One region of the Nocardioides sp. AN3 genome, then DNA from elsewhere that is predicted to be linked to it. Evidence: predicted binding sites of a transcription regulator. Region 1 holds the regulator's gene; each other region holds the start of a gene.
What was found. Region 1 encodes LexA, which represses DNA repair genes until DNA is damaged. Its sites were predicted from a motif close to TCGAACANNTGTTCGA; they were not measured.
Positions count from the first base shown of each region.

Region 2: the regulator LexA is predicted to act here: its motif matches at 2,057-2,072, upstream of ACYQ1K_RS06120 (SAV_6107 family HEPN domain-containing protein).
Region 3: the regulator LexA is predicted to act here: its motif matches at 1,990-2,005, upstream of recA (recombinase RecA).
Region 4: the regulator LexA is predicted to act here: its motif matches at 3,986-4,001, upstream of ruvC (crossover junction endodeoxyribonuclease RuvC).

Region 1 is NZ_BAAIGC010000019.1:29,012-34,606, reverse strand. Features, by position in the region: gene ACYQ1K_RS18845 (ATP-dependent DNA helicase) at 1-985, shown strand, start outside; gene ACYQ1K_RS18840 (MXAN_6640 family putative metalloprotease) at 1,046-2,788, opposite strand; gene ACYQ1K_RS18835 (phosphatase PAP2 family protein) at 2,706-3,563, opposite strand; gene lexA (transcriptional repressor LexA) at 3,702-4,454, opposite strand; gene ACYQ1K_RS18825 (LysM peptidoglycan-binding domain-containing protein) at 4,681-5,031, shown strand; gene ACYQ1K_RS18820 (SpoIIE family protein phosphatase) at 5,217-5,595, opposite strand, start outside.
Region 2 is NZ_BAAIGC010000004.1:19,770-25,364, forward strand. Features, by position in the region: gene ACYQ1K_RS06105 (phytoene desaturase family protein) at 1-838, opposite strand, end outside; gene ACYQ1K_RS06110 (YbaK/EbsC family protein) at 882-1,364, opposite strand; gene ACYQ1K_RS06115 (hypothetical protein) at 1,422-1,919, shown strand; gene ACYQ1K_RS06120 (SAV_6107 family HEPN domain-containing protein) at 2,133-2,606, shown strand; gene ACYQ1K_RS06125 (class I SAM-dependent methyltransferase) at 2,640-3,347, shown strand; gene ACYQ1K_RS06130 (DUF3040 domain-containing protein) at 3,504-3,923, shown strand; gene ACYQ1K_RS06135 (transglutaminase TgpA family protein) at 3,934-5,595, opposite strand, start outside.
Region 3 is NZ_BAAIGC010000016.1:17,053-22,647, forward strand. Features, by position in the region: gene ACYQ1K_RS17290 (ABC transporter ATP-binding protein) at 1-129, shown strand, start outside; gene ACYQ1K_RS17295 (ABC transporter permease) at 129-923, shown strand; gene ACYQ1K_RS17300 (ABC transporter permease) at 923-1,735, shown strand; gene ACYQ1K_RS17305 (DUF3046 domain-containing protein) at 1,767-1,961, shown strand; gene recA (recombinase RecA) at 2,163-3,218, shown strand; gene ACYQ1K_RS17315 (regulatory protein RecX) at 3,208-3,819, shown strand; gene ACYQ1K_RS17320 (PPK2 family polyphosphate kinase) at 3,816-4,670, shown strand; gene ACYQ1K_RS17325 (HipA family kinase) at 4,667-5,428, shown strand; gene ACYQ1K_RS17330 (DUF3037 domain-containing protein) at 5,425-5,595, shown strand, end outside.
Region 4 is NZ_BAAIGC010000013.1:56,362-61,956, forward strand. Features, by position in the region: gene secD (protein translocase subunit SecD) at 1-1,248, opposite strand, end outside; gene yajC (preprotein translocase subunit YajC) at 1,253-1,561, opposite strand; gene ruvB (Holliday junction branch migration DNA helicase RuvB) at 1,781-2,854, opposite strand; gene ruvA (Holliday junction branch migration protein RuvA) at 2,858-3,451, opposite strand; gene ruvC (crossover junction endodeoxyribonuclease RuvC) at 3,448-3,969, opposite strand; gene ACYQ1K_RS15580 (YebC/PmpR family DNA-binding transcriptional regulator) at 4,082-4,849, opposite strand; gene pdxT (pyridoxal 5'-phosphate synthase glutaminase subunit PdxT) at 4,925-5,521, opposite strand; gene pdxS (pyridoxal 5'-phosphate synthase lyase subunit PdxS) at 5,518-5,595, opposite strand, start outside.

The DNA.
Region 1 (5,595 bases):
CGGCTTCCAGCAGGCGAAGGGGACGGTGCAGGACGTCTTCGCGATCGCCGAGCGGATGGCGTCCGGATCGGACCAGGACGTGCTGTGGCTGAGCGAGGGAGGGGACCGGGCGCCGAGTCGACTCCACGTGGCGCCGCTCCAGGTCTGGGGGCCCATGCGCGACAAGCTGCTCACGGAGAAGACCGTTGTCTTCACGAGTGCGACACTCCGGCTGGGCGGCGAGTTCGACAGCGTTGCCGGCAGTCTCGGCCTCAAGCCCACGGAGAGGGACGGCAGCCAGCGCACCGAGGACGTCCTGCCCTGGCGCGGTGTCGACGTCGGCAGTCCGTTCGACTACAGCAAGCAGGGGATCCTGTATGTCGCACGGCACCTGCCCCCGCCGGGTCGCGACGGTCTGGGTGCGGCGCAGCAGGACGAGATCGTCGAGCTGGTCGATGCGGCGGACGGCCGAGCTCTCGGCCTGTTCAGCTCACGGCGTGCCGCTGAGGCGGCTGCGGAGGTCGTTCGGACGCGACTCCCGCACCTGACGACACTCGCCCAGGGTGATGCGCAGCTCCCCGAGCTCGCGGCCCAGTTCGTCAGCGACCCTCACACCGTGCTCTTCGGCACGCTCAGTCTGTGGCAGGGTCTCGATGTGCCGGGCGACACCTGCCAGCTCGTGCTCATCGACCGCATCCCGTTCCCGCGGCCCGACGACCCGCTGATGAGCGCCCGTCAGCGCGCCGCCGACAAGGCCGGTGGGAACGGGTTCATGCAGGTCGCCGCCACGCACGCCGCGCTCCTGATGGCGCAGGGTGCGGGCAGGCTGATCAGGACCACGACCGACCGCGGAGTCGTCGCGGTGCTCGACCCGCGCCTGGCCACGGCGCGCTACGGCGGCTTCCTGAGGGCCAGCCTGCCGCCGATGTGGGCGACGACCGACCCGGCGCTCGTCCGGCAGGCGCTCAAGCGGCTCGCCCAGTCCGCCTCCCCTGCCGGCGTCTGAGACGCCTCGAGCCGGTCACGTCCCCGCGTCGACGGCGTGGGAGCGACCGGCTCGATCGCGTCACAGGACGCGGGCGGCGTACTTCTCGACGACGTTGTCCTTGGCCGGCACGCCGCCGCAGGAGAAGCCGTCGACGTCGGTGGAGCAGTGCCGGTAGCGGATGTTGCCGTTGGCCAGGGTGAGCTCCACCGCCCTGATGCTGCGGCTGCCGAACGGGACGCGCAGGTGGCCGCTGCCGCTGCGGGTCAGCTGGATCGGGCGCGAGGAGATGCGTCCGTCCTTGTAGTACACGATGGCCACCACGGAGGAGCCGGCGCTGCGATCCGCCATGTCGACGGACAGGCGGAGCCGCTTGCTCGCCGACAGCCTGGCCGGGACGAGGCGGATGGTGGCTGAGGCCAGGTGGTCGACCGATGGCGTGCCGGACGTGCTCCGACGGCTGGGCTTCAGGGTCACCGTCCGCGCCGGGCGCCCGACCGGGTAGTGGTTGGCGCGCCCCTCCGTGTAGGCCGTCGCCGGGTGACGGTTCGCCGCGGCGTACTGCGCGAAGAGGCGGGGGAAGGCGAGCCCGTGCGCTCCGAGCGTGCGCGCGACCGCCTGGATGGAGTACTGGTCGGGGCCCTTGACCGAGTCTGCCCGGTTCCAGATCTGCAGCATCAGGTTGGGCAGCTTGCCCGTCTTCGCGGGCATCCGCTCGGTGAGATAGCGGAAGAAGATCCAGTCGCCGTAGTGCAGGAACCCGTTCAGCGCCTGGTTGTCGTCCAACGACTTGCGGGGGAAGCGCAGCTGGCTGAACCGAAGATATTGCACGTTGTCGTTGATGTCGGTGTAGACCTCGTCCTCGGCCCACGTCGCGGTCGCCTCCATGAACCAGCGGTCCTCGAGGTAGTCGTAGGCGAACTGGACGGCGTGGAAGTACTCGTGGGCGGCCGTGACCTCCAGGTTCTCCTCCGGCGTGTGGTTGCCGAACAACGGACGACCGCTGCTGTCGCGGTTGGCGTAGTCGTTGTCGAGGACGCAGAACGCCGGAAGGTCGGAGGCCCGGGAGTTGGACGGCGAGAAGTGCGGGTGGAAGGCGCCATTGGCCCCGACGGTGCCGTCGACGGTGCAGTAGCCGTAGAGGCCCTCGCTGCCCGGGTCGGTCAGGTAGATGTCGGTCGCGCTCGAGCCGCCGAGCGAGCCGTCGGCGCGCGGATGCCGATATCCCGCCCTCGTGTAGGTCGTCGAGACCTCCGCGACGCGCTTCAGCGCAGTGGCCGCCCAGGCATCGGTCGACACCCAGGTCCGCAGGTCGATCGCTCCGTCAGTGGCGGCGTAGACCTGCGGCCAGTAGGTGTTCGCATCCGTCTGGGAGATCCAGTGGACGCAGACCTTGGCGACGTCGTCGCACTTGGCCGGCGAGTGGGGGAAGTCCTCCGACCACGGCCGGTCGTAGGCGCGCGTCGACAGGGTGAGTCGTTGAGCCGGTGTGAGGGCCGCCATGTGGAGCGTGAGGTCGCGCAGCGCCATCGTGGCGTCACCGCCATCGCTCGCAGGCGCCGCGGAGACGTGCGGAACGAAGAGGCCCTTGACCGCGTCGAGGTCGTCGACCGCCTCCTCGTGCGTCGACGGCTCGCTCAGCGGCTCCGTGGTCGGGGAGGGGTCAGGCTTGGCGTCGGTGGCGCCGGCAACACCGTCGACGAGCTGCTGCCCGGCGTCCGCGGGCCCCGGTGTCGGGTCGTCAGCCGCCCGCGCCGGGCTCAGCGCTCCGAGGGAGAGCCCCGTCAACAGGAGGAAGGACAGGGCTGAGCGGCGCAGGCGCATGTGGTCTCCGAGACACGGGTGACGTAGGACGGGGCACGACTATAGGCGTGAACGGTGCCACGGCCACACATCCCACCAGCACCACCAGCCAGCCAACGACGACGTCGAGGGTCCAGTGGTTGGCCGTGCCGACGATGACGACGGCCGTGATGACGGCGTGCGTCCACCCGAGTGTCCTCAGGACGCGACTCCGGCAGGTCTCGTAGATCGCGATGGCCACCCACAGGGACCACCCTGCGTGGAGCGACGGGAAGGCGGCCAGCTCGTTGGTCAGGTGCCCGAGGCCCCGCGGTGCCGACGCGTCCGCCCCCCACCAGCCCTGGGCGGAGTGCAGGTTGAGCACGTCGCTGAACCCCGGCATGAAGCGCGGCGGTGCGGTGGGGAGCAGCAGGTAGAGACCGAGCGCGAGCACCGTGGCGACGACCAGTGCGCGCCTCAGCGTCACGTACTGCGACCGGTGGCGCAGGTAGAGCCAGACCAGGACGACGAGCGTGACGATGTAGTGGGCGGTGGAGTACCAGTACGACCCGAACAGGCCGACGGCCCCGTGGTCGACGAAGAACTCGTTGATCGCCCGCTCCCAGCCGAGACCGATGTAGCTCTCGAACCTGACGAGCTCGTGCGCCCGGTCCGTCGCCGCGGAGAGGTCGCCGGAGGCGAGCATGCGGGACGCCGTGTAGAACACGTACAGCGCACCGATCAGCAGGATCTCGAGCAGACCGGCGTAGACGCCACAACGCCGCGCATGCAGCGTCCTCAGGCGTCGCCAGTCCATCCGATCCCCCCTCAGGGCGTGAAGCGTGGAATCCGAGATTTCGTCCGCCAGCGTAACCCCACCCCGCCGACAGTTTCTTCCCGTTTGCTCCCGACTGGGGAGAAGTGAGGGTGATCCCTGGCTCTCTCCGCACCTAGGTCAGAGGCTGCGGAGAACCGCCGTGACCTTGCCGAGGATCGTCGCGTGCGTGCCGTCGATCGGCTCGTACGCCGGGTTGTGGGGGAGCAGCCACACCCTCCCGTCCTTCTTCTTGTAGGTCTTCACCGTCGCCTCGCCGTCGATCATCGCGGCCACGATCTCGCCGTTCTCGGCCGTCGGCTGCTGCCGCACGACCACGTAGTCGCCGCTGCAGATCGCGGCCTCGATCATCGAGTCGCCGGAGACCTCGAGGAGATAGAGCGCACCGTCTCCCACGAGCTCCTTCGGGAGCGGGAAGACCGCCTGCGTGTGCTGCTCGGCGAGGATCGGGCCGCCGGCGGCGATCCGGCCGACGAGCGGCACATACTGCGCCGGCGGCGCCGTGTCCCCGATGTCGGTCTCGTCGAAGGAGGTCTCCTCCGCAGCACTGATCGCCTTCCGCGCGGCGAGCACCTCGGGCAGGAAGACCTCGAGGGCGCGGGGGCGGTGGGGGTCGCGCTTGAGGAAGCCCTTCTCCTCGAGCACCTTCAGCTGGTGGGCGACGCTGCTGGTGCTGGTGAGGCCGACCGCGGCGCCGATCTCGCGCATGCTCGGGGGGTAGCCGCGCAGCTCGATGCAGTCCTTGAGGTGGGCGAGGATCCGCTGCTGGCGCGGCGTGAGGCCGGTCGCGTCGGGCGGGCCGTCCGGCAACTCGGTCACGGGGCGCCCCGCGCCGGCCTGACGGGTGCCCCTGCCGGGGGTCTGGGTGCTCATGGCGCTCACCGTAGTCCTTGCGGGTGCCCGAGTTCAAACATCTGTTCGAACCCGCGTGTCTGAGAAGAAACGCTCGAGACCCTTGATCTGGTCGAACGCATGTTCTACTCTCGCTCATGTGTTCGATCGAACAGGTGATCGACCGGCGCGATCGGCAGGACTGTCGGTGGTCGCCGCTAGACATCTCTCGACCGACGAAGAAGCCCTACTTCCCCAGGAGCTGACGATGAGCACCGTGATCCTCACCCCGACCCGCGTGATCCAGCCGCGCCGCCCGATGGCGCGGCAATCGACCCTCCGTCTGACCCGTCGCGGACGCATGGTGGTCTTCCTGGTCGGCTTCATGGTCGCCCTCGTCGCGGGCTTCGTGCTGGCCGGGGGCTCCACCGCGTCAGAGCACTCCGAGTCGACCACGACCATCCAGGTCGGTCCCGGTGAGACGCTGTGGGACATCGCCCAGAGCGTCGCGGTCAAGGGCCACACCGCCGACATGGTCGAGCACATCAAGGAGCTGAACGGCCTCAAGGGCTCGGCGCTCCAGGCCGGCGAGGAACTGCGGGTCCCGCTGGCATCGTGAGCACCCGCGGTCCCGGGGGACACCCATGACCACCCGCGTCCTGACGCGCGGAACGCAGGACAGATGACTTCCGCCGGCTGCCTCGACCCCAGCCGGCGGGATCGACGAGGAGCCCTGGGCCCTCGCGGGGCGAGGGGCGGTGCCGCTGGGAAGACGGCACCGCCCCTGATGCCTTCCTCGGCAGGTCAGTCGGTCACATCGACGACCAGGATGGCGACGTCGTCCTCGCTCGCGCCGCCGAGCGTGGCCAGATCCTGGGCCAGGTCCTCGGTGTGGAGGTCGGAGCCGGCTCGCACGGCGTCGGCCAGGCGCTCCAGGCCCTTCTCGATCAACTCGCCACGACGCTCCACCAGACCATCGGTGACGAGGACGATCCGGTCGCCTCGCCGCAGCTCGATCGTCTGCGGCTCGTGCGGCATGCCGACTCCCAGAAGCGTGCCCTGGGTCTCGACGAAGGTCGTCTCGCCGTCGCGACACAGGAGCAAAGGCAGGTGGCCCGCGCTCACGATCTCGAGCGCGCGACGGTCGCTGCTCACACGGCCCAGGCAGGCCGTGGCGATGAGC
Region 2 (5,595 bases), on a different contig from region 1:
CGGGGAGACGTCGAGGGTCGATCGCCACGACCACCGCGTCGGCGTCGATCTCCGCCGTGGGCGTCCGCACGGCGACCACTCGGTCTGCTCGCACGACCAGGTCCGTGACGGTGGTGGACGTGCGCACGTCGACGCGACGCGTCGCCAAGCGCCCGGCGAGGGCGCTGGCCAGGGCCCCCATGCCGCCCACCGGCCGCCAGGCGCCGAACCGCTGCTCGAGGTAGCTGGTCAGCCCCGCCCACGCCGGCACGTCGCGCGGGTCGTGCCCGGCAGCCAGGAAGGGGTGCGCGGCGACCAGCCGAACCCGTTCGTCGGGCAGGGCGCGCCGCAGCCGGCGGTGGAGGGACTCGCGGCTGCGGAGCAAGGTGGTGACCGACGGTGGAGGAGCGGAGGTGCGTGCCTCGAAGACATGGCGGCGCATCAGCTCCCAGACGTCGCCATAGACGGCGACGTGGTCGACCCACGCCTGGCCGAGCGGGGTGCCACGCCTGCCGCGGAGCCGGTCGAACGCCGCGAGCTGTGCGGCTCGCGAGCCGCCGGGGACCTGCACCGCGGTCCGGTCGGCGAACCGGTGCTCGCGGATCACCCCGACCGGCTCCAGCTCGAGCTCCCGCTCGAGCGGACGCCCCGACTTGCGGAACAGGTCTCGCACGACGGCGGGCAGCAGCGTCGTCGTCGCACTGGCGTCCCAGGAGTAGCCGTCCTGCTCGACCGGCTGCAGCGCTCCGCCGAGCGCCGGCTGCGCCTCGAGCAGGGTCACCTCATGGCCGAGCTTGGCGAGCCGGGCGGCCGAGGCCAGGCCGCCGAACCCGCCGCCGATCACCACGACCCGTGCCACGGGCGGCAACCTTAGGGCATGTCGCGCGGCGTCCTGTCGCCCCTCAGTCCACCTCGATCGCGGTGCCGTCGGTGAGGGCGAGCAGCTCGTCGTACGTCGACGAGAACACGGTCGCGGGGTGGCCGGCCGCCGCCCAGACCACCGGGTGGCGTTGGAGCCAGGTGTCGACGTAGGTCGGGATCGGCGCTGGGTGGCCGATCGGGGAGACCCCGCCGATGACCTGACCGGTGTGCTCGCGGACGAACTCGGGCGACGCGCGCTTGAGCCGCTCGACGCCGATCCTGGTTGCGGTCGCAGACGTGTCCACGCGATGGGCGCCGGAGGTGAGGACCAGGACCGGGGCGCCGGCGGCGTCGAAGAGCAGGCTGTTGGCGATCGCACCGACCTCGCAGCCGAGCGTGGCGGCGGCCAGTGCGGCCGTGTGCACCGAGTCGGGCAGAATGACGATGTCACCCGCGCCGCCGCGCTTCGCATGCTCCTCGCGGAAGCGGACCACGGACGGGTGCTCGGTCACGTCGGACGTCATGCGCCGACCCTAGCGACCAGACCGAGGTGCGGACGACGAGCGATACGGAGTGGATGAGTGGACGAGCGACCGGCGTCGCTGACCCTGGCCCTGCAGCTGCTGGCGGCACTCGTGCTGCTGGGGGCGGTGACCGTGGTGCTGATCGTCGTCCTGCGAGACGACCTCATCCGCTCCTGGGCCCAGGGCAACCCGGCCGTGCGCGAGATCCTCGAGAAGCGGGGCCTCGATGCGGTGAAGGAGGGGTCGGTTCAGCCGCCGCACGTCATCCCCGTCGCCATCACGCTGTACGTCGTCCTCGCCGGTCTCGTCGCGGTGCTGGGTGTGTTCCTCAGCAACGGGTTCGAGTGGGCTCGTCTCGGGATCACCGTGCTGCTCTTCTTCTCGGGCGTGGCCGGGATCGCCGGCCTGAGGGTCGGCCAGCCGGTCACCTTCGACGTGTGCACCGTGCTCGGTCTCGCGCTCTCGGCGGCGGTCATGGTGCCGCTGTGGCATCCGGACACGACTGCCTACATCCACGCCGACCCTGAGGCAGAGCCCCTCTCGCACGCGCGCTGAGACCCTGTGGACGCATGGCGCCCGGAGGACCCTCGGGTCAGGCGTCGCTCCTCGTTGTCGGTGGTCCCTGCTTGACTCCCTGCGTGCCTGACCGACGGCCTTGACCGGGTCGCCGCCGGGCGCTACCGTCAGGGATATCGAACACATGTTCGATCAGGTCCGGCGGAGGCGACCTCGACCCTCGCCTCCGCCGGACCACGAGAGGAGAAGGCGATGACCCAGGTGAGGACCGAGGCGGCAGGGACGGTGCCGGCGTTCCTGCCCGCGACGACGCACGCCTACCTCATGCGCTCGGCGTCGTCGCTGGCCGAGGCGATCGAGGCGGACGACGTCACGACTCGCTACGCCACCGCTCACGTCGCCGCGCTGCAAGCAGCGGCCGCGCTGCTGGCCGCCCGCACGGTTCCGGTCCTGGCCGGCAGGCGGAGGCCGCAGCGCAACGCGTGGATCCTCTTGAGCGAGGTCGCTCCTGAGCTCGCCCACTGGGCGGCCTTCTTCTCCGCGGGTGCAGCGAAGCGTGCCGCGGCCGAGGCCGGCTCGGCCCGGGCGGTCACGCGCGCCGAGGCGGACCAGCTCGTCGCCGACGTCGACCGGTTCCTCGCGGTCGTCGAGCAGGCGCTCGGGCTGGTTCCCCATGCCGAGCTGGTGCCGCATCTCGGCGAGCAGCAGGGTCGGCGCGTGAGCTGATCCGCCCACGGGACCGGCCATTAGGCTGGTGTCATGACCGTCAGCGAACGCCGGGGAAGTGCCCGGACGGCCGTCGTGTGGGACACGCTCGAGCCGGTCCTCGACACGGCGCCGCTCGACGTTCTCGACATCGGCGGCGGCACGGGCGGGTTCGCGGTCCGCGTCGCCGAGATGGGACATCGAGTCACGGTCGTCGACCCCAGTCCCGACGCCCTCGCATCATTGGCCCGACGCGCGCGCGAGGTCGGCGTCGAGGTCGAGGGTCGCCAAGGCGACCTCGCCACCCTCGGAGTCGAGCCGGGGTCGGTCGACGTCGTGCTCTGCCATGGAGTGCTCGAGGTCGTCGACGACCCTGCTGCGGCCCTCGCGACGCTCGTCGACGTGCTGCGCCCGGGTGGGCGGCTCAGCCTGCTCGTCGCACAGCGCAACGCGACCGTCGTGGCGCGCGCTATGGCGGGCCACTTCGCCCAGGCCCTGGCCCTCCTGGACGACACGCTGCCGTCCGGTCGCGCGGGCAGGCGGTTCACAGCGTCCGAGGCTGCGGAGCTGGTGGCCCGAGCCGGGTTCACGGTCGAGTCGGTGCACGGCGTGCGCGTCTTCGCCGACCTCGTCCCGGGCTCGCTGCTCGATCTCGAGCCCGGTGCTCCGGCGGCGCTCGCCGAGCTGGAGGCGGCCGTGGCACAGCGACCCGACTTCCTGCCGCTGGCCGCTCAGCTCCACCTGCTCGCGATCCGGCCCTAGCCTCACCTCCCGGACATCCGGAGACGACCACACACCGCACGTTTCGGGGGATGCGTTTTTTCGCCTCCTGGGTACCGTGAGGACTACACCCTGCCTAGACTGGTGGCAGGAGATCAACGCGGCGGCTCAACCGCCGTCGGACCAGCGGGAGGACCGGTGCCACTCTCGGAAGAGGAGCTGCGGCTGCTGGAACAGATGGAGCGCGCCCTCCTCCAGGAGGACCCGAAGTTCGCGTCCACCCTGCGTGGGACGTCGTTCCGCCGAGCAGCGCGACGCCGCGCGATTCTCGCCGGCGTGGTCTTCGTGATCGGGATCGCCTTGCTGATGACCGGCGTCATCACTCAGCTCCCCGTGGTCGGCATCGTCGGCTTCGTCATCATGCTCGGATCGGCGACCATCGGCGTCGCCGCCATGCGCTCCAAGCCGGTCGCGCATCCGTCCGCGAGCCACCCGAGCCACGGCTTCACCGTCTTCGAGGGCGGCCGCCGAGGACGCAGCCGCCGGCAGCACGCGTCCTTCATGGACCGCATGGAGCAGCGCTGGCAGCGTCGGCGCGACGGCAACGCCGGCTGGTAGCGACCCAGCCCTACCCGACCTGGTCGACGAGCTCGGGCGAGCCGGACTCCGACGGCATCCGCTGGAACACCGAGCGCGGCCACCACGCGGCCCGGCGTACGGCCCGGTCCGTCGTGGCTGCGCGGAGCGCGGCCGTGACCCCCAGCAGGTCGTCATGAGCCACGGACTGCGGCGAGCGCAGTGAGTAGCGTGCCACCTCGACGGCCTCCACGATCCGCCAGAGCGACGCGGCGTCGTCGCCCCGGACGTAGCGCTCCAAGGACGCGCCGACGGCGCGCGGGGACACACCGGAGGGCCACGGCAGCCCGAGATCCACGACGGTGTCCCTGAGCTCTGCCCAGGCCGCCTCAGCAGTCGCCGCCTGCAGGCGCTCGGCACGGCGGCGCCGACGGATCCGGGAGGGAAGGAGCGCGAGCAGGCCGCCGACGACGGCCACCACGCCCAGGCCGGCGGCCCACCGCCACAACGTGGTGGAGGCGCCCACGGTCGAGCCGGACGCGGACTGCTGGTCCTGAGTGGGGCGCTGGGCGTTGGACGCGGTCCTGCTCGGTTGGGACGAGCTCGGGGTCAGGTCCGGCGCCTGATCCGGGCGCTGGGTGTCGAGGTTGCGGGTGTAGGACGGGACGTCCGGCACGCGGATCGCCGGGGTCGGCTCGAAGCGCACCCAGCCGGCGCCGCTGAAGAACAGCTCAGGCCAGGCGTGCATGTCATGGGTGCTGTACTCGTACCGCGTCGGCCCGATCTTCTCCGGGGTCAGGAAGCCGATCGCGACGCGTGCCGGGATGTTGAGGGCGCGCGCCATCGCCGCCATCGCGGCTGCGAACTGCTGGCAGTAGCCGCGCCGGCCGTCGTTGCTGGTGGACAGGAAGCTCTCGAGGTCACCCGGGCTGCTGCCGATGGCGACACTGTCGTCGTAGATGAAGCCGCCGTCCCGGCGGAACCAGTTCTGCAGCGCCACCGCCTTCGCGAAGTCCCCGTCGGCCGACGCGGTGACCTCCTTCGCCAGTGTCCGTGCACTCTGGGGGAAGTCCTTCGGCAGATCGAGGTAGGAGGTGCCGACGGTGCCGGGGGAGGCCTGCGCGTCGACCAGGTCCGCGGTGCTGAGGTCGAGGCTGACGGCGGTCATCCGGTAGTTCATGCCGGCGGCCGAGCTCTGGTGAGGGCCGGCGAGGAAGTCCATCGTGCGGGTGTCGAAGCGCCAGTCGCCCGCGGCGTGGATCTCCGAGATCGGCGCCTGCGTCGGCAGCCAGCGGGAGTCGAACTGATCGCCGATCTGCACCCGGTAGTCGTATGTCCTCCGCTTCACCCAGGTCGCCACGCCGAGAAGGCTCGGCAGCGGGCCCTCGGCGTCGTTGTTGGCCGGCACCGTCCGGTTCCCGGCCGTCCACTCGTTGTCGCCGAAGCGGTTGAGGACCGCGATCCGCAGATAGGAGGGCGCCGGGTCGTCCGTCGAGACCTCGATGACCGGCACGTCCGGCCCGCGGACCAGGTCACGGCGCAGGTCGACGAGCGGGTTCGTCACCGTGATGTGACCCCCGTCGCCGGCGCCCGGGCCCAGGCCGAACAGGTGCAGGTCGAGCGTCGGCACCAGGCTCGGCAGGATGAGGGCGAGCACCGTGGCCAGGCTGCCGACGTAGACGGCGGCAGCGCTCTCCTGCGGCCCGGCCGCTCT
Region 3 (5,595 bases), on a different contig from region 1:
ACCGACGACGGTGAGCATGCACTCGGCCAGGTGCTCTCGCGTGGTCTGCGTCCGGAGACGAGCCTCGTGCGGCGAGCCACCCTCGAGGACGTCTTCCTCCGGCTCACCGGCAGGAGCCTCGTCGAGTGATGAGCACCCTCACGTCCCCGCTGAGCGGCGCGCTGCGTCTCGTCGACTACTGGGTCACGGTCTACAAGCGGACGTGGAAGGGCGGTGTCATCACGTCGTTCGTGACGCCGTTCTTCTACGTCGTGGCGATCGGGGTGCTGCTGGGCGGCTTCGTGACGGTCGGTCCGGCCGGCCTGGACGGGGCGTCCTCCTACCTGGCGTTCGTCGCTCCTGGGATGGTCGCCGTCCAGGCGATGACGATCGCGTTCAGCGAGACGACCTACCCCGTCATGGGCATGGTGAAGTGGCAGCGCATCTACTACTCGATGATCGCCTCGCCGCTCACGGTCGGCGAGATCGTCCTGGCTCAGCTCGGCTTCATCCTCGTGCGCGTGCTGTTCTCGTGCGGTGTGTTCCTCCTCGTGCTCGCGCCCTTCGGCGTCTTCTACTCCGTGTGGGGCACGATCGTGGCGCTTCCCGTCCAGCTCCTGGTGGGCCTGGCCTTCGCCGCGCCCATGTTCGGGTTCGCCGCGGGGCTGACGGACGAGTCGGCCTTCTCGCTGGTCTTCCGGCTCGGCATGATCCCGCTGACGCTCTTCTCCGGCACGTTCTTCCCCATCGACAACCTCGGGCCCGTGCTCGAGGGGCTGGCGAAGGTGACGCCCTTGTGGCAGGGCGTCCATCTGACCCGGATGCTCGTGCTGGGTGAGGTGGACTGGGGCTGGGCGGCGTTCCACGTCGTCTACCTGAGCGTCCTCGCGGTCGTGGGCTGGCGCTGGACCGTGCGCCGGCTGACCCGACGGCTGGTGACCTGATGGCCCTCGTCAACGCCGCCTTGAACGCGGCGGTCGCGCGGCCCGTGCGCGCGGGGGAGGCGGTCTCGCTGCTGCTCCACCGCAACCTGTTGGCCTACCGCCGGGCGTGGGCGGTGTTCGCCACGGGCTTCCTCGAGCCGGTCTTCTACCTGCTCTCGATCGGCATCGGCGTCGGCACCCTCGTGCACGGCTTCACGTTCAACGGTCAGCCGATCGGCTACCGCGAGTTCGTCGCGCCTGGGATGCTGGCCGCCTCCGCCATGAACGGGGCGCTGCTGGATGCCACCTTCAACTTCTTCTTCAAGCTGAAGTACAGCAAGCTCTTCGACCAGATGCTGGCCACGCCGCTGACCACCCTCGACGTCGCGCGCGGCGAGCTGGCGTGGTCACTGCTGCGCGGTGGGGCCTACTCGGCCGCCTTCGTCGTGGTCATGCTGGCCATGGGACTGGTCGGCTCCTGGTGGGCGGTCCTGGTCGTGCCTGCGGCCCTGCTCATCGGGCTCGCCTTCGGTGCCGTGGGCATGGCGCTCACCACCTTCATGCGGTCATGGCAGGACTTCGAATACGTCACGCTGGGCATGCTGCCCATGTTCCTGTTCTCAGCGACGTTCTTCCCGGTCACCGCCTACCCCGACTGGCTGCGCTGGGTGGTGGAGTGCACCCCCCTCTACCGTGGGGTGGTGCTCTGCCGGGAGCTCAGCACGGGCTCGCTGACCTGGGGTTCCCTGGTCTCGGTGTTCTACCTCCTCGCGCTGGGCGTCGGTGGTCTGCTCCTGGTCCGACGCCGGTTGGAGAGGCTGCTGCTGACATGACGCACGACGTTCCACCGGATCGAGGAGAGCAGTGAGGCACACGGAGTTCTGGGCGCGGATGGAGCGGGCGCTCGGCCCGGGCTACTACGAGGTCTGGGCCGACCAGTTCGTCATGAGCGACCTAGGCGGGCGGACGGCTCGCCAAGCCCTCGACGCAGGCTTCACCCCGAAGGAGGTCTGGCGGGCGGTGCACCACACCCTGGGTCTGCCCGCCAGCGAGCGCTGAACGGCGACACGCCGGGAGAATAGTCGGATCGAACATCTGTTCGGGCTAGATTGGCGGCACAGGTGGTGCGCTGGTCGACGTGATCCACAGCCGCTGGCAGTGCGGTTCGAGCGTTGTCGGTGGTCTCGTCTAGCGTCCTCCTCGATGACGAGAACACGAGGAAAAGCGACCGCGAAGACGCACGAAGGAAGGACGACCTCCATGGCTGGTGGAGACCGCGAGAAGGCTCTGGACGCCGCACTCGCCAACATCGAGAAGCAGTTCGGCAAGGGGTCGGTGATGCGACTGGGAGACGACTCCCGCGCCCCCTTGGAGGTGATCCCCACCGGTGCGATCGCCCTGGATGTCGCGCTCGGCATCGGCGGGCTCCCGCGCGGCCGCGTCGTGGAGATCTACGGCCCTGAGTCCTCCGGCAAGACCACCGTTGCGCTGCACGCCGTGGCCAGCGCCCAGCGCGGCGGCGGTGTGGTGGCCTTCATCGACGCCGAGCACGCGCTCGACCCGGACTATGCGAAGGCTCTGGGCGTCGACACCGACGCGCTGCTCGTCAGCCAGCCCGACTCGGGGGAGCAGGCGCTCGAGATCGCGGACATGCTGATCCGCTCCGGCGCGCTCGACCTCATCGTCATCGACTCGGTCGCGGCGCTCGTCCCGCGCGCCGAGATCGAGGGCGAGATGGGCGACAGCCACGTCGGCCTCCAGGCGCGCTTGATGAGCCAGGCGCTGCGAAAGATGACCGGTGCCCTCAACGGCGCGGGCACCACGGCGATCTTCATCAACCAGCTCCGCGAGAAGATCGGCGTCATGTTCGGCTCGCCGGAGACCACAACCGGTGGTCGGGCGCTGAAGTTCTACGCCTCGGTGCGTCTCGACGTGCGCCGGATCGAGACGCTCAAGGACGGCACCGACATGGTCGGCAACCGCACCCGGGTGAAGGTCGTGAAGAACAAGGTCGCCCCGCCGTTCAAGCAGGCGGAGTTCGACATCATGTATGGCAAGGGCATCAGCCGTGAGGGCGGCCTGATCGACGTGGGCGTCGAGGCCGGTCTCATCCGCAAGGCCGGCGCCTGGTTCACCTACGACGGCGACCAGCTCGGCCAGGGCAAGGAGAACGCCCGCAACTTCCTCAAGGACAACCCCGATCTCGCCAACGAGCTCGAGAAGAAGATCCTGGAGAAGCTGGGCGTCGGCCCGACGGTCGACACCCCCGAGGGCGCTGACCTCCCGGCCGCTCCCCTCGGTGTCGATGACTTCTGATCCCTGGTCGAGCGCTGACGTCCCCGACTGGGTCGGGGACGTCAGCCTCGGCGTCGAGGCGTGGGCGGGGCGCTCGGCCTCCGTGCCCCCGCCTGAGGACGAGGAGGCCCTCGGGCCACCGGCCGACGCCGAGTCGGTCGCGCGCACGATCCTCCTCGACCAGCTCACCGGCCAGGCACGCAGCCGTCGGGAGCTGGCCGAGAGGTTGGCGAAGCGCCACGTGCCGGAGGACGTCGCCACCCGCCTTCTCGACCGCTTCGAAGAGGTCGGCCTGATCGACGACGAGGCGTTCGCGCGGCAGTGGACGACGAGTCGACAGTCCTCGAAGGGGCTCGCCCGGCGCGCCCTCGCGCAGGAGCTGCGCCGCAAGGGCGTCCCCGACGAGGCGGCCCGCCAGGCTCTCGACGAGCTCGACCCCGCCTCCGAGGAGGCCGCCGCCCGAGCCCTGGTCAAGCGCAAGCTGCGCACGATGAGCCGGCTCGACGACGTCACGAAGGCCAGACGCCTCGTCGGGATGCTCGGACGCAAGGGCTACCCGGCGGGGCTCGCGATGGCCGTGGTCCGGAGTGAGATAGACGGCATGCCAGAATCCGACGCGTGAGCCTTCTGCGCGACCTCCGCGTCCCCGCCGGGCGGGTCGACCTCTCGACGTTCTCACCCGAAGCGACGCCCGGCTTCGACGGCAAGAAGGCGGACGGCGAGGAGGCACTGGCCGACCTCGGCCCGACACTCCTCGACCTGCAGACCAAGCTCTACGCGCAGCGCGAGCTCGCGGACGCACCGCGGGTGCTGCTCGTGCTGCAGGGGATGGACACCTCCGGCAAGGGCGGCGTCCTCAAGCACACCGTCGGCCTCGTGGACCCTGTGGGGCTGAAGATCACCTCGTTCAAGGCCCCGACGGAGGAGGAGCGTGCCCACGACTTCCTCTGGCGCATCGAGCGGGCGGTGCCTCAACGGGGCTACCTCGGCGTCTTCGACCGGTCGCACTACGAGGACGTGCTGATCGCACGCGTGCGGTCGTTCGCACCGCCGGAGGAGATCGAGAGGCGCTACGGGGCGATCAACGACTTCGAGCGTCGCTTGGTCGACGAGGGCACGGTGATCGTGAAGTGCATGCTGCACATCTCGCCCGAGGAGCAGAAGGAGCGACTCCTCGCCCGGCTCGACGATCCGACGAAGCACTGGAAGTACAACCCAGGCGATGTCGACGAGCGCCAGCTCTGGTGGGAGTACAACAAGGCCTACGAGATCGCCCTCGAGCGGACAAGCACCGAGTGGGCGCCGTGGCACGTCGTGCCGAGCGACAAGAAGTGGTATCGCAATCTCGCGATCGCCCTCCTGCTCGAGGAGGCGCTCGACGGGCTGGACCTGGACTGGCCGCCCGCAGACTTCGATGTGGAGGCGGAGCGCAGGCGGTTGGCGGCCGACACGATCGGAAGGAAGGGCGAGTGACGCTGCAGCAGGTCCGCGTCACTCGGTATGTCACTCCGCTTCGCGAAGGCGGAAGCCTTCCCGGGATCGTCGAGGGCGACGACCTCGGCACCTACGTCTGCAAGTTCCGCGGCGCGGGGCAGGGCCTGCGCGTGCTGGTGGCCGAGGTGATCGTGGCCGGCCTGGCTCGCGCCCTCGACATCCCGACCCCGGTGCAGGTCGAGCTCGACCTTGATCCCGAGATCGCTCGCTACGAGGCCGACGAGGAGGTCCAGGACCTGCTCAGCGCCAGCAGCGGGTCGAACCTCGGCATCGACTTCCTTCCGGGGGCGTTCGGATACGACGCCGCCTACGACCCGGACCCTGAGCTGGCCGGGCGCGTGCTCTGGCTCGACGCCCTGACCGCCAACGTGGACCGCAGCTGGCGCAACCCGAACCTGTTGGTGTGGGGCGGGACGATGCAGGCGATCGACCACGGCGCCTCGCTCTACTTCCACCACTCCTGGCCAGGTGGCGCCGGCAGCCCGGACCGGTTCGCGGCGCAGCCCTACGACACCTCCGAGCACGTGCTCCGTGCCTACACCGAGCAGGCACGTGAGCAGGACAAGCAGCTCGCGTCAATGCTGGGACACGACGAGCTCGTCCAGGCCCTCGCCGACGTGCCTGAAGGCTGGCTCGAGCCCGTCCCGGGTGCCGACGAGCCCGCAGCCGTGCGAGAGCGCTACGTGACGTTCCTGCGGGCACGGCTGGACCAGGGCCGCGGGTGGTTGCCGGCATGAGCCAGACCCGTTCGCCCTACCAGTACACGGTGCTGCGCTGCGTCCCCCGAGTACAGCGCGAGGAGTTCGTCAACGTCGGCGTGGTGCTCTACTGCCCTGAGCGCGAGTTCCTCAGCTGCGCGTGGCGACTCGACGAGCAGCGTCTGCGCGCGCTCTCGCCCGATCTC
Region 4 (5,595 bases), on a different contig from region 1:
GAGCAGCAGCACCATCGCGTAGGTCCACGCGGCGGCGAACGACAGCGAGGAGAACACCACGATGCCCAGGCCGCGGTAGTAGAAGAGGCAGTAGATCATCACCAGGGCCAGACCGATTGCGCCGGCCGTCAGCCCCGCGCTCAGCTGGTTGCCGGCCAGGGTCGGCCCGATGACCTCGACGGACGTGCCGCTCTTCTCGAACGCGATCGGCAGCGACCCGTACTTCAGGCTCGTGGCCAGGCTCTTCGCCTCGGCCTGGGTGAAGTCGCCGGTGATCTGGGCGCTGCCGCTGATCCGGCTCTCGGCGGTCGGCGCCGAGAGGACCTGTCCGTCCAGGACGATGGCGAACCGCTGCCCCGTGCCGGCGATCTTCTGGGTGGCGTCGGCGAAGATCCCGCGGCCGTGGCCGTTGAAGTCGAGGGTGACGACGTAGTTGACGGCGTTCTGCGGGATTCCGTAGCTCGCGCCGGTCAGGTCGGTGCCCTCGATGATCGCCGGCGAGAGCAGGAACTTCTCGGTGCCGTCGGCGTTGCAGGTGACCAGCGGCTGGTTCGGGTCGTCCTTGATGTCAGCCGCCGTGGTCGGGCACTGGTAGTCGTTGAACTTCTGCGTCCAGTCGGCCGGCGGGTTGTTCATGAAGGCGACGGCGTCGTTGAAGGTCGACGAGGAGGACTTCGGCTTGGCGGAGCTGCTCGCCGAGGCGGACGCCGACGAGGTGGGCGTCGCACTCGGGGACGCGCTCGCCGACGGCGTCGAGTCGGCCTTCGCGAAGCCGACGGGCGCGCGCTTGGCGGCGGAGCTCGGGGCCGCGGCACTCGGGGACGTCGCCCCCGAGGGCGACGTCAGGCCGGGCGTGCCGGACGACGGGCTCGCCGATCCACATGCCGAGCCGGCGTCACAGGCGACGAGCCGGAAGCGCATCTGCGCCTGCCGCGCGACCGTGTTGACGAGGTCCTCGCTGTTCTTGCCGGGGATCTCGACGACGATCAGGTTGCTGCCCTGCGTCGTCACGCTCGCCTCGGCGACGCCGGACCCGTTGACGCGCTGGTCGATGATGCTGCGCGCCTCGTCCAGGTTCTGCTTGCTCGGATGACCGGCGGCCACCAGCGTGATCCGGGTGCCGCCCTGCAGGTCCAGGCCGAGCTCGGGCTTCCAGCTGCCGCCCAGGGCGACGAGGCCGTAGGCGATCGCCAGCGCCACGAAGAACACCGCGAGGGTGCGCCCTGGCCTGGGCGTCTTGCGTGCCATGGTCTTAGTTCTCCTCTGAGCCGGCGACCTCGGTGTCGTCGTCTTCCGGCTCTGGTCTGGTGAGGACCTGGGCGATCGCACCGCGGGCGACCTTGACGGTCACGCCAGGCGCGATGTCGACCAGGAGGTGGTCGTCGGACGTGCTCGTGACAGTGCCGTAGATGCCTGAGCTGAGCATCACGTCACTCCCCGTTGTCAACGCGGACTGCAGGGTGCGAAGTTCCCGCTGCCGACGCTGCTGGGGACGCAGGATCAGCAGCCAGAAGACGGCCAGGATGAGCACGAACGGCACGATCGGGCCGAGTGAGGACACGAGAGCTTCTCTCCAGCTGACAACGGGGCACAGCCGACAGGCGTCGGCCGACGCGCAAGTCTAGCCGCGCGCCCGGTGTGCGTCGTGAATCCGCGCATCTGGGCCGCGGCACGCTCACGGCGCCGTACGCGAGCGTCACCCAGAGCGTCACCGGAGGGCCACCGGAGCGTCGCCAGCCGGCCATGGGAGCGTCGTGATCGCTTCATGGGCGCCCCGTCCTCACTCCTCGAAGAGCGGCTCCTGGCCGGGCAGGGGTGCCGGCGCGGTGAGCCCGAGGTGTGCCCAGGCGGCCGGGGTGGCGATCCGCCCACGCGGAGTACGCGCGAGGAAGCCGTTGCGGACGAGGAACGGCTCCGCGACCTCCTCGACCGTCTCCCGCTCCTCCCCGACCGCGACCGCCAGCGTCGAGACGCCGACGGGACCCCCGCCGAACCGACGGCACAGGACGTCGATGACGGCTCGGTCGAGGCGGTCCAGCCCGAGCGCGTCCACCTCGTAGAGGTCGAGGGCGCTGTTGGCGACGTCGAGCGTGACGACGCCGTCGGCGCGCACCTGGGCGAAGTCGCGGACCCGGCGCAGGAGGCGGTTGGCGATGCGCGGCGTGCCCCGGGATCGCGACGCGATCTCGGAGGAGCCCGCGTCGGTCAGCTCGACGCCCAGGAGCCCGGCGGAGCGGTGCACGATGAGGTCGAGCTCGTGCGGCTCGTAGAACTCGAGGTGGCCGGTGAACCCGAACCGGTCCCGCAGGGGACCAGGCAGCAGCCCCGCGCGGGTCGTGGCGCCCACCAGCGTGAAGGGTGGGATCTCGAGCGGGATCGACGTGGCGCCCGGCCCCTTGCCGATGACGACGTCGACCCGGAAGTCCTCCATCGCCATGTAGAGCATCTCCTCCGCCGGCCGCGACATCCGGTGGATCTCGTCGACGAAGAGCACGTCGCCCTCGTTCATCCCGGAGAGGATGGAGGCGAGATCGCCGGCGTGGGTGATGGCTGGCCCGGAGGTGAGCCGCAGCGGCGTGCCCATCTCGGCGGCGATGATCATCGCGAGCGTCGTCTTGCCGAGCCCCGGAGGACCGCTCAGCAGGACGTGGTCGGGGGCTCGCCCCCGCTGGCGCGCCGCCTCGAGGACCAGACCGAGCTGCTCCCGCACGCGCGTCTGGCCGACGACCTCGTCGAGGGTGCGCGGACGCAGCGCCGCCTCGACCGCCCGCTCGTCACCCTCGGCCTCCGCCGCGGTGAGTCGCTGCAGGTGGGCCGACTCCGCGGCGTCCAGCTCGTTCTCTCCGAACGCCATCCGCTACGCCTTGCTGAGGCCCTGCAGGGCCGTCCGGAGCAAGGCGCTCACGTTGGGGGTGCCGGCCGGATCCGGTACGGCGGCCACCGCCCGCTCGGCGTCCTTCGCGTTGTAGCCGAGCCCCTGGAGGGCCTCCTGGACCTGGTCGCGCCATGCGGCCGCCACGACGGGAGCGGCGGGACGCGACGATCCGAGGGGCGCACCCAAGCGGTCCTTGAGCTCGAGGATGATGCGCTGGGCGACCTTCTGGCCGATCCCCGGCACCTTCGTGAGCGTCTTGACGTCGTCGGTGGAGACCGCGACGCGCAGCGTGTCCGGCGTCAGCACGGCCACCATCGCCTGGGCCAGCTTGGGCCCGACCCCGGAGGCGGTCTGGACTAGCTCGAACGTCGACTTCTCGTCCTCGTCCGCGAACCCGAAGAGGGTCAAGGAGTCCTCACGCACCACCAGCGACGTCGGCAGCGTGGCCTCCTGTCCGGTGCGCAGACCGGCGAGGGTGCCGGGCGTGCACAGCAGCTCGAGCCCGACGCCGCCGACCTCCACGACCGCGCTCGAGAGGGTGACGGCGGCGACGGTGCCGCGCACGTGGGCGATCATCGGTTCCTCCCTGCTGCAGCCAGAGCTGCGTCGATCCTGGCCTGGGCACCGCCCCGCCAGATGTGCGTGATGGCGAGCGCCAGCGCGTCGGCGGCGTCGGCCGGCTTGGGCATCGCGTCGAGCCTCAGCAGACGCGTCACCATGGCGCCGACCTGCGCCTTGTCGGCGCGGCCGTTGCCGGAGACGGCGGCCTTGACCTCCGAGGGGGTGTGCAGCGCGACCGGGATGCCTCGGCGTGCGGCGCACACCATGGCGAGGCCACTCGCCTGCGCCGTGCCCATGATCGTGCTGACGTCGGAGCGGGCAAAGATCCGCTCGACCGCGACGGCGTCGGGCCGGTGCTCCTCGATCCAGGCGTCGATGCCCTTCTCGATGGTCACCAGCCGCTCGGGGACGGCCAGCGTGCTCGTCGTGCGGATGACGCCCACGTCGACGAGGTCGAGAGGTCGTCCGATCTGCCCCTCGACGACGCCCATGCCGCATCGGGTGAGACCGGGGTCGATCCCGAGGACCCGCATCAGCCGAGCTCCTGCGTCGAACACATGTTCGCAGGCTACCTGGTCCCGCCGGCCGGCTCGGCCGCGACACGCCCCAGCGACGGTTCGTCGAACAGGCAGCCCGCCCGGCGCGTCAGGCGTCGATCTCCTCGAGGACCTCGTCAGGGATGTCGGCGTTGGTGAAGACGTTCTGCACGTCGTCGAGGTCGTCGATGACGTCGACGAGCCGCATCACCTTCGCCGCGGCCGTCGCGTCGGCGACGGGGATGTCCATGCTGGCGACGAACTCGACGTCGGCGGAGTCGTAGTCGATGCCGGCGTCCTGCAGCGCCGTGCGAACGGCGACGAGGTCGGTCGCCTCGGACTGCACCTGGAAGGAGTCGCCCAGGTCGCTGACGTCCTCGGCGCCGGCGTCGAGGGTCGCCTCGAGGACCGCGTCCTCATCCACGGCCTTCGACTCCTGCTCCTTCGGCACCACCACGACGCCCTTGCGGTTGAAGAGCCGCGAGACAGACCCGGGGTCGGCCATCGTGCCGCCGTTGCGGGTCACCGCGGTGCGGACCTCCATCGCGGCGCGGTTCTTGTTGTCGGTCAGGCACTCGACCAGGAGGGCGACGCCCTGGGGGCCGTAGACCTCATACATGATCGTGTCGTAGGCGACGCCGCCGCCGTCGAGCCCGCCACCGCGCTTGACGGCGCGGTCGATGTTGTCGTTGGGGACCGACTGCTTCTTGGCCTTCTGGATGGCGTCGTAGAGCGTCGGGTTGCCGGACGGGTCGGGGCCACCCATCTTCGCCGCGATCTCGATGCTCTTGATGAGCTTCGCGAACAGCTTGCCGCGCTTGGCGTCGATCGCGGCCTTCTTGTGCTTCGTGGTCGCCCATTTGGAGTGGCCAGACATCAGTCCCTCTTCTTGTCGCTCGAACAGCCGGTGAAGTCTACCGCCGTGCGACCAGGCCACCCCAGCCGGCGGTCGTCACCCCGCGGAGCGGACGACGTCGACGAAGAGCCGGTGGATGCGTCCGTCACCCTCCACCTCGGGGTGGAAGCTGGTGGCCATCAGGCGCCCCTGGCGTACGGCGACCGGGTGGCCCGCAGCAGCCGCGAGCACCTCGACCTCCGGCCCGACCTCCTCCACCCACGGCGCGCGGATGAAGACGGCGTGCACCGGGTCGGCGAGCCCCTCGACGGCGAGCTCGCCCTCGAACGAGTCGACCTGCCGCCCGAAGGCGTTGCGCCGGACGGTGATGTCGAGGCCGCCGATCGTCTCCTGGTCGGCCGTGCCGTCGACGATGCGGTCGGCGAGCAGGATCATCCCGGCGCAGGTGCCGAAGGCCGGCATGCCGTCCTTGATCCGGGCCCGCAGCGGCTCGAGCAGGTCGAAGGTGCGAGCCAGCTTCGCCATCGTGGTCGACTCCCCGCCCGGGATCACGAGACCGTCGATGGTCTCGAGCTCTGCGGGGCGGCGTACGGCGAGGGCGTCGACGCCCAGCGCGCCCAGGGCACCGACGTGCTCGCGGACGTCGCCCTGGAGGGCGAGGACTCCGATGCGGACGGCGCCTCCGACGCTCACCAGCCCCGCTCGGCGAGGCGATGCGGGACGGGGATGTCGTCGACGTTGATGCCGACCATGGCCTCACCCAGGCC